DNA from 2 places in the Blautia sp. HCN-1074 genome. Region 1 is predicted to be linked to the other one. Evidence: riboswitches for the same ligand, from Rfam matches in the RefSeq annotation. Region 1 holds a riboswitch; the other holds the start of a gene.

The links. Region 1 has a riboswitch for tetrahydrofolate ahead of WKT11_RS13105 (folate family ECF transporter S component). Riboswitches for the same ligand answer to the same signal wherever they lie in the genome.
Region 2: it holds a riboswitch for tetrahydrofolate, as region 1 does, so the genes downstream of both, folE (GTP cyclohydrolase I FolE) here and WKT11_RS13105 (folate family ECF transporter S component) in region 1, are expected to answer to the same signal.

What each region holds. Positions count from the first base shown of each region.
Region 1 covers NZ_JBBKBP010000016.1:13,617-22,200, reverse strand. Annotated here, with positions in the region: gene atpA (F0F1 ATP synthase subunit alpha) at 1-292, opposite strand, end outside; gene atpH (ATP synthase F1 subunit delta) at 309-812, opposite strand; gene atpF (F0F1 ATP synthase subunit B) at 793-1,293, opposite strand; gene atpE (ATP synthase F0 subunit C) at 1,334-1,552, opposite strand; gene WKT11_RS13120 (F0F1 ATP synthase subunit A) at 1,816-2,478, opposite strand; gene WKT11_RS13115 (SGNH/GDSL hydrolase family protein) at 3,014-3,646, shown strand; gene WKT11_RS13110 (GNAT family N-acetyltransferase) at 4,005-4,781, shown strand; gene WKT11_RS13105 (folate family ECF transporter S component) at 5,045-5,605, opposite strand; THF riboswitch at 5,693-5,798, opposite strand; gene WKT11_RS13100 (hypothetical protein) at 6,336-7,514, shown strand; gene WKT11_RS13095 (amidohydrolase family protein) at 7,580-8,491, opposite strand.
Region 2 covers NZ_JBBKBP010000015.1:38,858-47,441, forward strand. Annotated here, with positions in the region: gene WKT11_RS12810 (ATP-binding protein) at 1-595, shown strand, start outside; gene WKT11_RS12815 (hypothetical protein) at 687-4,034, shown strand; partial or broken gene WKT11_RS12820 (peptide deformylase) at 4,284-4,417, shown strand; THF riboswitch at 4,636-4,732, shown strand; gene folE (GTP cyclohydrolase I FolE) at 4,868-5,425, shown strand; gene WKT11_RS12830 (HD domain-containing protein) at 5,422-5,919, shown strand; gene folP (dihydropteroate synthase) at 5,959-6,768, shown strand; gene folK (2-amino-4-hydroxy-6-hydroxymethyldihydropteridine diphosphokinase) at 6,787-7,683, shown strand; gene WKT11_RS12845 (glycoside hydrolase family 13 protein) at 7,891-8,584, opposite strand, start outside.

The DNA of each region.
Region 1 (8,584 bases):
CTACAGGCACACCTGCCTGTTTCTGGGTTCTTGCCACCTTTGTTCCTTCTTTGATTCCTGTATCTTTACCGAACAGGATACATCCGATGCTGTTTGCACGGATATCCTGAACCATACCTTTCAGACCATTCTCAAAGGTTACAACCTCACCGTACATGGCATGATCGATACCATATACCGTGGCGATACCATCTCCGACGGAGATGACTGTTCCTACTTCCTGGTCCTTGCTGATTTCGTCATAATTCTTTATTTCTTCTTTCAGAATCGAAATGATTTCATCTGGATTCACTGCAGCCAACTTTTATTCACCTCCGTGTCAATTTCTGTCTTAATTTCGTATAACGTCCGCGGAGACTCCAGTCATACTCTTTGTCTCCGGCAGAAAGAATGAAGCCACCGATCAAAGATTTGTCTTCTTTCAGAATAAGAATGACTTCCTTTGCTCCGAATTCCCTGCGAAGGAAATCCTCCATCTTCTCTTTCTGGGCTTCTTCCGGTTTTGTTACATATGTGAGGACAGCTTTCAGGATACCTTTCTGCTTACGGCTGTAATCACCGTACGCTTCCAGAATCTCCTCAATGCTGCTGATTTTCTGATATTTACAGGTTATCTTCAGGAAATTCTTCATCTCCTGTGGGAAAACCCTGTCAATTACATGTTCTTTTTCTTTTAAAGAAACCAGCGGATTCTCAAGGACACCCTTTAACTGCGGGGTACCCTCGAAAATCTTTTCTGTCTCCAAAACAGCTTCTTCCGGGACAGAAAGCTCATATAATGCTTTTGCATAATTAATGCTTGTTTCCGTCATTGGAATCACCTGCCTCTTTTATAAACTGGTCATAAAGGGACAAATCCTGCTGACTGCTGTTTTTCTCTCCCATGATCTTTGAGGCTGCATCCAGCGCAATCTCTGCCACTCTGCTTTCCATAGCTTTCATAGCATTTTCCTGCTCTGTCTTGATATCTGCCTTTGCTTTATTAAGCATTTCACCGACCTGTGTATTTGCATCTTTTACAATACGGTCAGCCTGTACTTTTGCCTCATCCTTCGCCTGGTTTACAATTCGCATGGATTCGTCTTTCGCAGATTTGAGTGCATCTTCATATTTGCCTTTCAGTTCGTATGCCTTCTCTTCAGTTTCTTTGGCACTTGCGAACTGCTGGTCGATCATGTTTTTTCTCTGTTCCATCACGTTAAGGATCGGACCAAACAGAAACTTCTTCATTAAAAGATAAAGAACAATCAGGTTAATAATTGTAAAGACCAGGTTGATGTTAATCTCGATCACCTGTCCCACCTGCCTTTCGTATGTATTCTTTATCCATTAATTAGCCAAGCATGATAACGATCAGAAGACCGATAACGAAACCGTAAATAGCTGTTGCCTCGGCAAGGGCGCATCCTAAAAGAAGTGCTTTACTGATCTTGCTTTCTGCTTCTGGCTGTCTTGCGATTGCTTCAACTGCTTTGGATGTTGCCATACCAATACCAATACCTGCTCCGATACCTGTCATAACTGCGATTGCTGCTCCAATTGCTACTAACATAACTTTTTCCTCCTGTTGTTTAACTGAAATAAACTAAATATTACAAATCTTTCTTCACAATATGCTATCCTGTCGATATTCCGATGAGATCATTTGATGCCTGTGCAACAGATGTCTGTACCAACGGTTGTTTATGACCGTTATGACCCACCGGATTATCCGGACAGCATTTAAGCGCTGTTCATAACTGCTGTCTTATCCCTTATGTCCCGCGTCTCAGGTCTTATATAGATGTCATATTCCTGTATGAACAGTAATCTTTTTTATTCAATAGCTTCCTTAATAAATAAAGAAGTTAAGAATACAAATACATACGCCTGAATGAATCCGTCAAAGAAATCAAAATACAGGCTGAATGGGATAGGAAGAATTGCCGGGCATATAAACTCAAGAAGTTTCATAACCACATAGCTTCCTAACACATTACCAAAAAGTCGCATACAAAGTGATGTCGGACGAATGGCGATCTCCAGAATATTGATCGGCAGCATGACCGGAGACGGTTCTGCGAAGCTTTTGAGAAAGCCTTTCAGACCTTTCTTATGAAATCCTGCATACTCGATCAGGAAAATACTGATAATGGCCAGTCCAATCGTACAGTTTAAATCCTTTGTAGGCGGTACAAATCCAAACACACCGAAAATGTTTGCAATTCCAATGTAAATGACAACTGTCATCAGATAGGGAATATACATTTTTCCCTCTTCTCCAAGGATATCCTCAAAGAAGTTATGAAGAAAACCTACTCCTGCTTCCAATAAAAGCTGTTTCTTACCAGGGTTTTCCACACTCAGGTTTCTTACGAGCACCAATGACAAAATTAAAAGCACTGCCATGATCACCCATGTCACTGCTACTGATTCTGCGATCGGTATTCCTCCAAACACAGGTATGGTAAAAACTGTCTTACATTGAAGTTCTTCCATTAACGTGCTTGCTAAATTACCCGTTTCTTTTCCCTCCTTTTCTATTTCGAATCCCTCTGATTTCTTTTCACTTCTTCCATTTTGAGGTCCGTCTTTGTTGTTTCTGTTCTTATCGGAAAGCCTGAAAAGTATCTTTTTATCCGGTAGAAATTTTATTTAATCCACATCCGCTAAGGATTGGGATTCATCCGGATAATCATATTTAAAATTTATAATTTGTTTATAAATTCTTTAAGAGATTCAAGATTTTGAGTTTATTATATTCGAATCTATTAAAAAGTCAACAATCATTTTGACCATTTCCGACAAAAATAGTTCTGTTTTTTGTACATTCTATCCAGTTATTTTTGATTAAAAATCTATTTTCACAGTTTTCCCAAGGCATTTTCACGAAAAAACGGCATTTTTCATTGACCGAACTGTAAGCTGATGATATTATTTTATATAGTTTTTATATAAATTTTATATTCCCAAACTTACCAATCTATATATTGGTAATACCATTTTAAGACATACTATACAGGAGAAAATTTTTATGCAGATCATTTGTCTCGGAGACAGCATCACGGACTGTAATCATTTATTCGAAGATTTCCCTCTGGGAAACGGATATGTACAGATGCTTTCTGAAATGTTTCAGAAACATACTATAAATATATCTGATACAATGCAATTCAAAAATTACGGCATTGATGGATTCACTGTAGCAAGAGTTCTGGAAAATATCAGACTGCAAAGAATTCCCCTGCACCGCTCTCCAATTATCACACTTTTGATTGGTGTCAATGATATCGGTCTGATGATGAACACTGACCGCACCGAGTTCCAGAAAAAGCAAATGATGCAGGACTTTGTTGCACATTATAAAGAATTACTAAAACTGCTTACCAGAGATGCCAGACAGGTGATTCTCATGGAACCATTTATCTTTCCTCACCCCGAAGAATATCAGACATGGATTCCTTACGTCCGAACCATGTCCACTCATATCCGACAGCTCTCCGAAAAGTTCAATCTGCCTTTTCTGCCATTACATGATTACTTTAATAATGAAGCAATTCAAAAGGGATTTGACCAGATTACTACTGATGGCATTCACCTTACTCGATATGGACACGAATTACTTGCTACTCTGTTGTATGAAGTAATAATAAAAGAGTTCCACTGACCATTTAACCAAATCAAGTAAGTCCCCTGCTTCAATTGCGAAGAGCAATAAGCAGTGGGTGGGGACTTGCTTGTATCAGAAGGGGTACAAGCCCCTTCTGATAAACTGCGAAGCAGTTATTTGGTTATGAGCAAGTAGCGAAAGCGGATTGCGAATATCCGATTGACTTTCGATGATCATATGACACTCTCTTCTATTCATAACAATTTCAAAACTGTTTTTTTCATCTACCTTTAATCCTTTTGAAATCATAGATCTTCATGCCAAACAACCTTGCACATTTTTTTCAAACTCTGTATAATTCAAAAAAGACACTTCAGTATATAAGTATCTTATCGAAAGGAGTCTTCCTTATTATATGGAAACTACAATTAAGCAAATCGAAGATATGTCCCTGAATGCCTGGCCTTCTCACAAGATGGAACTGTATGATGGCTGGATTCTGAGATTTTCCTATTTTTATACACACAGAACCAACAGCGTAGAGCAGTTTGGAAATTCCACTCTCACATGGAGAGAAAAAATCCCTTACTGCGAAAGCGTCTACAAACGCCTGGGAACTCCTGCTGTTTTTAAAATCAGCCCCCTTGTTTCCCCGGACTTTGATTATGTCCTGGAGAACCGCGGATATGCAATCCAACATACAACAAACGTCATGGCAATGAGTTTGAAAACAGCACATCTGGAGGCACCATATCCTGACGTGACTTTCTGCGATAACATTCCTTCCGAATGGATTGAAAGTCTGTTCCGTTTAAAGAATACCACAAATCCGATTCATCGAAAGGTCGTTCCATCCATGTATCAGGCCATCCTGAAAGAAACGATCTGCGCTTCCATCCGTATAGACGGACAGATTATTGCAACCGGACTTGGAATTCTGGATCGTGATTATATAGGTATCTACGCTATCCACGTCAAAGAAGAATATCGCAAGCATGGCTATGCACGCCAGATCTGCACCGGACTTCTGAAAGAGGGGATGAAAAAAGGTGCACAGAATGCTTACCTTCAGGTCGTTGAAGGAAATGATAATGCCCGGGCACTTTATAAATCACTCGGATTTCACCAGCTTTATACCTACTGGTTCCGCGTGCAGCCGGATGAAAATGGGAATTTCCCACCTGAGAAATAAATGAAAGTACAAAAATAAATCCGATGATATTCTCAAATCAAAGAAGCCCACTATAAAGCAGTTTCATTTATCTGCTCCACAGCGGGCTTCTTTATCTTCACTTTTTTCTTTTTCGGGGAATCGATTGATATGTAATTAACATAGTTCGCGCATGCTATGTTATCTTATCAGTCCATTATTCAAGTCTTATTCTGTTACCGTTTTTCTGATTTCAACAGATCCATCATTTTTTTCTGAATTCTGGCTCTCTGCCTTCACCTTATTTATACGGTTTTCTTCTTCAATACTGCCGGTGCCGCATTACCAACAACCATTGCTGTCAGCGGGCTGAAGTACAGCAGGCAGGTCAGTACACAGTAGATCGGAATCATAATTGCAAACTGTACCAGTCTTCCCGGCATGATCGCATAGAAGTTGTAACCAAGCATGATTACAAGACCAGCTGTTGTAAATACCAGAGAACTGAGAATTGCAGTCACCACGATAGATACACAGATACCAACTGTTTTTCCGGTTTTCTTTCTGTTTGCAAACAATGGTTTCGCAAGAGCAGGAAGAACACCCCAGAGGATTGCCGCAACTGTAATAAACGGGTTTACCGCATAACCTTTCATGAAGCATCCGATAATATCTGCACATAATCCACAGACACCACCTGCTACCGGGCCCAGCCACAGACCAGCAAGGATTGTACATACACTTCCCACAGAAATACGATACGCACCAAGATCAATGACCAGAACTCGTGTGAGTACCAGATGCATGGCGATCAGAAGAGCCATGAACACCAATGTTTTTACGTTCCAATATTGTTTTTTCTGCATAATAAAAACACCTCCATAATGTGTTTAAAAAAATAGAGTAGTTACATAAATAATAATCCCTCCACATTATGAGATGTCCTCACATGTAGCAACGGGTGCGGAAATTATATCGTAAGCAGCTCGCTTTTCTGCTTTTCGTTTCACGGCGACTCCCCAGCCTGTGAACACTTGACGCATAAAATCCTACTTCGCTATTATTTATTTATCGAAATTATAACACAATTCATAAAAATTACAATATATTTTCCGTTATTATTTTCACAAATTTGAATGCTGCTTTTTGTTCATTCTATACGAATAATCTGCTTTTTTACTTGAGAGTATTGCTGCAAACACTCATAAGTCTATGAATAAAACAGCCGCATATACTAATACTATAACATTATGCAGCAGTCCGGCATCTTCAGCAATGAGAAATTACATGAATACAGATATTCCGTCCCGGTCTGCTATAATCATGGAGGTAAAAAAATGTCAGAAATATGCAAAAATAACTGCCAAAATCCTTATAATATATGTTATGATAATTACTTGAATACCAACGCCTGTACGGAATGTACCGGCCTGATATGCACTCCTGCCAAAGACAATGACGAATGGGAAAGCTACCGGAAAATTTTTGATTTTATCCCTGAACCACCAGAAGACGGTATCCCTCTCTGTAAATAATTATTGCATACGGCAGGAATCATGTTCAAACGAATGATTTATCGGAGGTCCTGTCTATATTATGAAAAAACTGCTTGCTGCATGTGTCTGTGCCGGTCTTAGCTTCTCTATTGCCGGATGCAGCCCTGGAACTGTACTGGAACAATTTACATCTACCGGAGATACATCCGTCCGGGAACTCACTTCTTCATCTGATACCACAACTACAACCGAAGCCAAAGACCGCGTTTATATGGATGAGCTCTCCGGCACCTTGCAGGATTTTTCCGGAAGTCAGCTCATCCTGAATACAGACAGTGCCTCTTATGTATTTAATGTTTCTAATGCCACATTGGAATGTAAGGGCGGAATGATCACCGGTGACGAGATCAGTATTATTTATGAGGGGCAGCTCTCCGGTACAGATACCAGCAGCGTGCATGTTCTCAAAGTCGTAGATGAATATCACAAAAAAAACAAACTAAAGAAAAGAACTGCTCATGGACAGGTTATCTCCCTGACCTCCAATACAATTACCATAAAATCAAAAAAGGGTAAAACTGCTACCTACCCGATTACCGGAACTGAGCAATATTATCAAAACGGAATCAAGGTCGGAAACTGGGTTTACCTGACATTCAAAGGTAAATTTCCAGACACTTCCGATGACGCTTCCGCATCCCTGAATGCAAGTCATCTGAAAGTACTCAGTATCTCCGATCTGGAAAACTTGCAGATTCCTGATCCGACACCAACTCCGGCTCCAAATGTCACATTAACTCCTGAACAGATTGCCAATACCGAAAAACAATTTCTGGCAACTATACAGGGAGTAAATGCAAACATCCTCCAGATTCTTCCAGCCGGAAGTGATACTACCTTCAATCTTGATATGTCCGCAATACCAGCTTACTTCAAAGGCGGGATTGCACCTGGCTCTCACGTAAATGTTACCTATATCGGGGACTTGCAGACCAATCCTTTTGAAGCAGTCCGTATCATTGCCGTAACCGGTGAGGATCCTGATACCATTGACAATAAACATATTTCCTTTACCGCATCCGGTACGATCATTGGCAGCACCGCCAATACAATCACTTTACAGACGGACGATGGAGCTGTAGATACCTTCCGCATCGAAAATGCTGAAAACCTTACCGAGGGAGGCATGGAATACGGAGATTATGTCCGCATTACTTTCCATCCTTCCAGGTCAAAATCTTCCAATATTTATACTGCTGTCAAAGTACAAGATTCGTAAAAAATAAAACCGTAGCAAATACTCTCAGTTAAATTCTGAAAATACTTGCTACGGTCTATTTTATTCTATCTACAAAATTTCTTTCGGATTTCCATTTCGCCTTCCATCAGCCATTGATAAGCCTTTTCTTCATTTCCCAGAATCTGCACAAATGCCTGCATTTCATCCTGAATCCCCTGTCCATGAAGAACTCGGTAAGCTCCTGCATCACTTCCCGGCGCCACCTTCACACCAAGCCTAAATGCTTTTCTCACATTTTCCTCTGCTGTCTCAATAATTGGTTTTAAAGTCTCATCCGCATACCGCCCGTCACCCAGAAGGTTTCGCACAGTAACCAGAGTAGGCACCCACACAGTATGGCTCTCAGATAACATGGTAAGACTTTCTTCATTCATATAATTCCCATGCTCCAGACTGTCCACGCCAGCCTCCACTGCTGCCTGCACACCGTAAGTTCCATTGGTGTGAGACATCACAGCCATACCTTCCTCATGCGCAATATGTACCATTTCCTTTACTTCCGTCGCATCCAACGGTGTTCCGGTAATTGCTCCATGTGCATTAAAATCCAGCAGTCCTGTCGTCATGATCTTAATAAAATCCGCACTCTGCTCTTTCGCTTCCAGCACACGTTTATAAAATTCCGGCATCGTAGAAAAGCTTTTCCCGACAATTGAACCATAATGCCCCTCTTTATGAATAGCAAACACAGGCGTCCGATAATCAATGCCATACTCTGGTGCAAGTTCCTTCGCCCGCGCTGAAACTCCCAATGCATCTCCGCCATCACGCACAAAGATAATCCCTCTGTCCTGATATATTTTCAAATGTTCCCTTATCACATTGTCATCCGGTCCATTCCTATGCAGATCAATCGCATGGCGGTAATTCACACCGTCCATAATTATATGCGCATGACATTCTCCAAACATTTCTTCTGTTCCTCTGCTTTCATTCGTTTCGCTACTTCCATCCATTTTTCTTTTTAATAGCCAGACTCATTTGTCATCAAAATTAACCTTCACTCAATATAACTCTATCGTTAATGCTCCCAATAGTTAAAACAAAAC
Region 2 (8,584 bases), on a different contig from region 1:
ATCTGGAAAATTTCATGATGCGAAACAGAAATATAATGAGATTTATCATTTGTATGGTGAAATATCAGAGGAAAAGAATATCAATCCGAAACTTGTAATAACAGAGGATTCCAATTCTGGATTTGAATTTTTTAAAGAAATGTCCAGACAGAAGGGTGTGAACTGTTTTTCTGCTAGTGGGAAGTCAAATATCATCAGACAGTTGGAACAGAGAACGAATGAAGAGGGTACAATTTTGGTCATCGTAGATGGAGCTGCATTTGGTTCAGAGATGAAAGATATCAGTGAATGCATTAAAACACAGGGAAACATTGTACTCTATGCACCAGAATCTTTTGAGTGGTTGTTACTTTCAACAAAGGAAATACCGGAAGTAAAAGTAGAAACAATACTTCAGAATCCAGAAGAATATATAGACAGTAAAGAGTATGTCAGTTGGGAACGATATTTTACAGATTTATTGATAGAAAGTACCAGTAAGAATTTTATATGGGCATATTCGAAGAAAAGGCTTACAAAGGCGTACTTTGCTCCAAGAATAGTGAATGCGGTAAAAACAATCATGAAATTGGTAGACTGGGAAAAATCATTCTGAAAAGTCAGAAAAAAGCTTTTATTATCGTATTACGTGATATAGAAATGCCGAAATGAATGATATGCAAAATCCTGCTGATAAGGAGTAATAGATGACAATGGATGTTTCACTTGTAATTGGTGGTTTAAAAGGAATTTTAGAAAATTTATGTGATAATTATTCGGATAGTATTATTGGGCAAGCGGCAAGTACATCTCGTGATTATTTGAAAAATAGAAATGTTGACTCTAAAATTAATGAGGCTGCTTCTTGTTTAACAGGATTGAAATGTAGAGATAACACATTATTTTTGAGCGATTTGCAAGCGGCATTTTCTAAAGACAATCTGCGAGCGATTTTAAAAGAAATTCGAAAAGATGATGCTTTTGATATGGAAGAAGCATTGAGACAAAAATTAAATGATTTATGTGAGGCATATTATGTTGATAATGCTGATAAGATAATTGATTCATTGGTGCAAATGTTTTTTGAACTTACAGCAATGAATAATCCTGAATTGGAAGGAAGATTATTTTTTAATAGGCTTTCACGTAAGCAAGAAGAATTAAAGACTCTACTAACTACTGGACTATCGGAAATTAAAAATGAACTGAGTTCTATATCTGGAGTTTCTTATGGATTAAGAAAATCAGATTATGAACATGTTCATATAGAAAATGGAACAGTGATTGGTGATGCCAAGGATTTGTTCACGTGGAACCTAAAATTTTATCAGACGGATGGGTTGTTTGGTAGCAATGAAAAACGGAAAGCCGAAGTTATAGGATTAACAAAACATTGGAAGGAAGAACGTGAGTTATATCCGGGATGGTATATTGCCCCAGTAGCTAAAAGAGAAATATTAGCGTCATATACCAGAGATGAATCATTATTGTGGAAGACAGCTGAACTGTCCATGCAAGAAAAAATAGATTTTGCATTTGAATTAGTATGGAGACATGAAACAGGATTTATTGTGTTTTCACAAATACTGCAGAACCATATTTTTGAACTGTGGAAAGAGTATAAAGATAAAGGCGACTGGTCAGCTCAGGATAAGAACGAAAAATGGTTTTACATTGGTCAATCACTATTGCGTGAATATAGAGAAGACATGAATTGGAATTCGTGGCAAAAAGTATTCGATGTGATGAAAAAAAGTGCTGTAATAATGGAAACCGGAAATGAAGAACTTGAAATGGAATTCATAGTTCATCTCTTTTATAAAATGCAAATATCTGATGTTCGAGATAAAATACAACAGTTTTCCTGTGAAGATAATAGGTATGCATTGCGTTTGAATAAGGTTGGTCTAATGGCAGAATGTGGTCTGCTTGAAAGTGCATATTCAGAATTGAAAACACTCATTGCTGAACTAGAAGAATCCATTGATAGCATGCCAAAAGAAAAAAATAAGGATTTTGTACAATGCGGATCTATTTTATCTGATGCATACGAACTTTTAGCATTTGTAATTCAAGGACTTCATCCATTTGATAAAAATGAGGAGCTTCATGTAGCATGGAATGGAATAGAAGATTATTCTCGATTTTTTGATTTCGAGAAGGAAAAAAACCAATGGAATAATTATTTGTATAATTACTACTGTAAGCACAAGGAAGAACCTTTTGAGATAAATCGAGAAATAAGAACAATCACATGGGGGAGCAATGGATTTGGAGAAATCTATAGTTTTTATAGAGTATTGGCAAGAATTGCAATGCCGCTGCATATTGGTATGACAAGACTTCTTTCACATCGGGAAATAGAATTTATTAACGCACTATTTATCAATACTCCGTCATTGGGATTTTTCATGTGTATGAGATCAGGAAATGACAAAGTAGTTAAATCTATTATTTCACGTAAAAATTGTATCAGTGCCGGTTTTGATATTTGTAGAAAATTATTTGATTATGCATTTAAATGTATCGAACAAAATATCGAAAGTATCAGCGTAAATACTGCAAGAGGTAATGCGTATACTCATTTGCTGAATAATGGGTTGGAAATACTTAGAAGATTAGTTTCGGTAGCTTCTTTAGTTCAGCAAAAAAAATTATTGACACTGATGTGCAAGTTAATTGATACAGATATTGTGCGTGAATACCGTGTAATGGATAAATGGATTTATCAGATTCTTTGTATCATAGATGAAAATATTAAATCACAGTATTTAAACGAAATATTATTATCTTCAACAAAAAACAGAACACATATAGGTGAGGATAGATCAACCGATCCTTTTGATGTGATTTCTGCCAGTACCCTTGCAAAAAAATACTATGAAAAAGCAAATATAGATTCGACTATTATAGATGATTTGATAAAATGTGCTAGTGAATCGGATGAAGATTATTGGGCGATTATTCCGCGTTTAAACAAATTAAGAGAATGGTCTCTATTATCAGCTGAACAATTGGCGGATTTACGCGAATTAATTTGGAAAAATGTAAATGAAGACACAGGACTTCCGAATTTTAAGGAATACTACGCCGCAGCCTTTTTGAAGTGGCCAAGTCCAGAGGGAAGAGATGTTAAGACCCTTGTACGAAACTATATTATGGATAATAAGTTTTATGATAATCTGAAATCCAGAGGACTTGAATCAGTTACGATGGGCGAGGCAAGAATATTTGCAGAACTTCAGTGTATGAATTATTTGTGCCCTGATTTATTGGAAATTGCGGATATCGAAATCATCCTTAACAGATTTATTGAGTACTGGGAAATCGGTAGGAGCGGATTTGATAATAATGAGCATAGGGATTTTTATTATGATGAGTTTTATGATAGATATCAAGCACTGGAGCGTGTAATCGGTAGCTTTTCATTTGAAATAGATCGGATGGATTCTGATTTAGTAGTGAAGTTACTGAAAATACTTGATGAAATGAGCGAATATGGGATTAATACTTTAAAATCAAGAGCTCTTTTGTTTAGGAAAGAAAGAATCGAAGCTGAATTAGGAGAAAGCATTATTGATCAATTCTATAGTGATGATAAGAATAAAATAGCAGATGCGACGAATGCTGCTGAATATATTATTTTGAAGTGGCCGGAATTAGATATAGCAAAAAAATTGTTGATCGAGCAAATAAGACTTATAAGATATGGGAAACAGCCTGGATTACAGATGTTTTATATTTCTATACATAATTTGGCATATATGGGGGTGCTTGATTTATCAGATGAAATTCTTATGCCATTAGATAAGGCTTTATTAGAGTGTGCAGAGCATACGGCTTATGAAAAAATAAAGGAATGTACAGAAAAAGAGATAAAATCTACAATAAATCTTCGTTCCGCATGTGCAAGAACTGCTTTTCAAATAGATAAGTGTATTTCGGAAAAACCAGATGCACCGGTATTGAAAGGCATTGAAAAATGGAAGGAAATATGTATTGGAAGATTGTCAAACAATGAATTTGTAGAGGTTAAGAGACAGTGGCTTTTATAGATTAGAGGATTATATGCTAATAGACAAGATTGCTTTATTGTATCTCCGAGACGGAAAGATTCTGAGTTTCAGAAGTAGAGGAAAAGACATATATTACAATCCCGAAGGAAAAGAGAAGGCACAGAAACAGATATGCAGATACTGGCGCGATATAGCGATATTGGAAGATACAGTAAAGTTGAAGCACAGGCACATTATCATCAGGAAGGAATCACTATGTGGATAACCTGGTATATGGCTAAGTTTGCTCGTGAGTCTAGATACCAGGAAATAGAAGTGGAGTATTATGACTTTAACTGGAAAAAACAGCGCCAGAAATTGTCAGGATGGACGGTACAGATCTGTTAGCTGAAATTAATTATTTGTCCGGAAAGATTATATAACATGGAAATAGATGTGTTACGGAATTATGTACGATTCTGGACCGAGAATATGGTATCAGTACGGACCGGAAGATGTAAAGCAGCAGTATAAAGAATATCTGCAAAGTGTACTTCGAAACTATTAGTTCTGGCAGCAGAAAAAAATTATTCTGAAAAGTCAGAAAAAACCTTTTCTATTATCGTATTACATGGTATACTGAATACCGAAATGAATGATATGCAAAATAGGATTTTATGCGTCAAGTGTTCGGTGAATGGGGAGTTGTCACTGAAACGAAAAGTGCGTCTTACGGTATATTATCCGCACCCGTTGCAAACAATATAAGAGGATATCTCATATTGTGTTAGGGAATGTTTTCGACATACATTCTATCACAATTGGAGATATCCTTTTTAATTTGGTCAAAAGGATAATCTCCATTTCAAAAATACAAAGGAGGTTATTTTTTAATGGTTGACAAACTGAAAATTGAGCAGGCAGTCCGTCTGCTTCTGGAAGGTATCGGTGAAGATATCACACGGGAAGGTCTGATTGATACTCCTGACAGGATTGCCCGTATGTGTGAAGAAATTTACGGAGGTCTTGGCCATGAAGCGGACCAGCACCTGTTGAAGCAGTTTCCTGTAGAGAATAATGAAATCGTACTGGAAAAAGACATCACCTTTTACTCCATGTGTGAGCATCACCTGATGCCTTTTTATGGAAAAGCTCATCTTGCATACATCCCCAACGGCAAAGTTACCGGTTTAAGTAAACTGGCACGTACAGTAGAGGTTTATTCCAGAAGACCACAGATTCAGGAACGCCTTACTGTTCAGATTGCAGATGCTTTAGAGCGTACTCTGGATCCAAAAGGAATTATGGTAATGCTGGAAGCGGAACATACCTGTATGACCATGCGCGGAATAAAAAAACCAGGAAGCAAAACAATCACTACTGTAACCCGTGGTGCATTTACAGAAGATAAGGAACTGCAGAAAATGTTCCTTTCTATGGTAAAAGGATGAATAACAATTTTTCAGATATGGATCGTGTCAATCAGATCTGGAGGCACCCGGTTTATCAGGAACATTATAAAAAAATACAGGAACTTGAGAGTGAACGGATCTTCTGCCGTCATACTCCTGAACATTTTCTGGATGTTGCACGGTTGATGTACATTTATGCACTGGAGGAACATCTGGAGCTGCCCAAAGAGCTTATCTATGCAGCAGCACTTCTTCATGATATCGGACGTGCCCAGCAATATCAGTACAACATTCCCCATGATATTGCAGGAGTAGAAATCGCAAGGGAAATTCTGACAGATCTGCACTTTACAGAGAAGGAAAAAGAACTGATTCTGTCTTCCATTGGACATCACCGAAAAGGAGATTCCTGCAGTATGCTGACAGCACTTCTTTATAAAGCGGATAAGCAGTCCAGAAATTGTTTTTTATGTTCCGCAGCTTCTGAATGCTATTGGTCTGATGATAAAAAAAATATGAAAATTGAATACTGATCTTCTTTATAAGCACAAAAGAAAGGATGGGCTTTGCTCATGAAAATTGGGAACCGTTTTTTTGACACTAAGAATCATACTTACATAATGGGAATTTTAAATGTTACCCCTGATTCCTTTTCAGATGGCGGCAAATGGAATCATATGGATGAAGCTTTGAAACATACAGAGGCAATGATTGCTGATGGTGCAGATGTTATTGATATCGGAGGCGAATCTACACGTCCCGGTCATACTCCTGTCAGTGCTGATGAGGAAGCACAGAGAGTTCTTCCTGTTATTGAAGCGGTCAAAAAACATTTTGACATTCCTGTTTCTGTAGATACTTTTAAGAGCAGTGTTGCTGAAAGCTCTATCCAGGCAGGAGCTGACCTGGTTAACGATATCTGGGGATTAAAATATGATCCGAAAATGGCAGCTGTGATCGCAAAATATGATGTGGCCTGTTGTCTGATGCACAACAAATCTAATACAGAATATCAAAATTTTGTCATTGATATGCTCGCTGAAACACAGGAATGTGTTAATCTTGCAAGACAGGCTGGAATTAAAGATGAAAAAATCATGCTTGACCCGGGAATTGGTTTTGGAAAAACATTTGAAATGAATCTGGAAGCAATGAATCACCTGGAGCTTTTTCAGAATCTGGGATTTCCGGTTCTCCTTGGTACATCACGCAAATCCATGATAGGACTGGCGTTGGAGCTTCCGGTAGATCAGCGCGTAGAGGGGACTTTGGCTACCAGTGTAATTGGCGTAATGAAAGGATGCTCTTTTGTCCGTGTCCACGATGTTAAAGAAAATAAGCGTGTGATTCAGATGACAGAAGCAATCCTGGGACGCAGATAAATTACTGGCACAAAACAGATGGTAAATATAAATAACATACAGAAAGGCTTTACTGTTATGGATGAGACCAGATTAGATAAAATAGAAATTAAAGAGCTGGAGGTTTTTGCAAACCATGGTGTATATCCCGAAGAAAATGTTCTGGGACAGAAATTTGTTATTTCTGCCACGCTTTTTACCAGAACACGTCTGGCGGGATTAACCGATGAGTTGTCTGCCTCCATAAACTATGGCGAAGTCAGCCATATGATCACTGATTTCACCAGAAAACATACTTATAAACTTCTGGAATCTCTTGCAGAGAATCTTGCAGAAATGCTTCTTTGCTCTCTTTCCGGACTTGAAAAAATCACTCTGAAGATCGAAAAGCCCTGGGCACCGGTTGGTCTTCCTCTGAAAACCGTATCTGTGGAAATTACGCGGAAATGGCATACTGCTTACATTGCTTTTGGCTCTAATATGGGTGATAAAAAGATGTATATAGACAATGGAATCCGTGGTCTGGCAGAGACAAAAGGATGCCGCATAGAGGCAATTTCCGATTATCTTATCACAGAACCTTACGGAGTTACTGATCAGGATGAATTTTTAAATGGAGTCCTGAAAATGCGGACACTTCTTACTCCTGAGGAATTGCTTGTGCGACTGCATCAGTTAGAACAGGAGGCAAACAGAGAACGTATCATCCACTGGGGACCGAGGACACTGGATCTGGATATCTTGTTCTATGATCAGGAAATCATTGATATGCCAGATCTTCATATTCCCCATATTGATCTGCACAACCGAGATTTCGTTCTTGTACCAATGAGTCAGATTGCTCCGTATCTGCGACATCCTGTATTAAATCAGACCATTTCACAGCTTCTGGACAGCCTTCTGAACAAATCTGAAAATACTGCAAAATACCGTTAGAAGCCTTTACAAAAAGTTCAAAAACCAAAGCCGAAATTCTGGCGTTTCTTGAGAGCGCATAAATAGTTAATGCCATCATTCGCAGCATGTGATTGATGGCGCGTGTTGGTTTGAGTAGGAAAACATGAGAAGTTAGCATAGAAAAAGAGCCTCTTTTGGGCTCTTTTTCTATGTTAAGAATACAGGTATCGAAATCAAACTGTAATATTAGCAAGACCGTAATTGAAAAACGACAGTTTCATAAGGTTTGAGTGAGAGAACTTCACCATGGAAAGTAATCGTGCTTTCTTCATAATTGGAAATAATTACAGGGGTATCTGACTGTAATTCTACCTCTGTTTCTTTATATGCAAATTCCTGTGTCTCTTTCGAGAAGTTGTGCACAGCCATCCAGGTTTCACCCTGATAGCTTCTGGTATATGCGATCACTGGTCCTTTTTCCGGACAGCAGAGCTTGAAATCTCCATGAGCCATTACCGGATGTTCTTTACGCAGAGCAATCAGTTTCTGATAAAATCTGAAAACAGAGTTGTCATCTTTCATCTGGCTGGCGGCGTTGATTTCCTTATAGTTTGGATTCACGCCAATCCATGGTTTATGCGTTGAGAAGCCTGCATATAAGCTGTCGTCCCACTGTACAGGAGTTCTTGCGTTGTCACGGCTGATACTCTGGGATTCAGCCAGTGATTCTTCCGGGGAAGAACCCTGCTCGATCATGGTCTTATAATAATTGCGGGTATCAATATCGTCATAGTCCTCAATTGAAGGATAAGCAACATTGGTCATTCCAAATTCTTCACCCTGGAAAACAAACGGAGTACCAGGAAGCGTATGAAGATAAGCTGCCAGCATCTTGGCAGATTTTTCCCAGTATTCCTTGTCGTTTCCATAAAGAGAAACC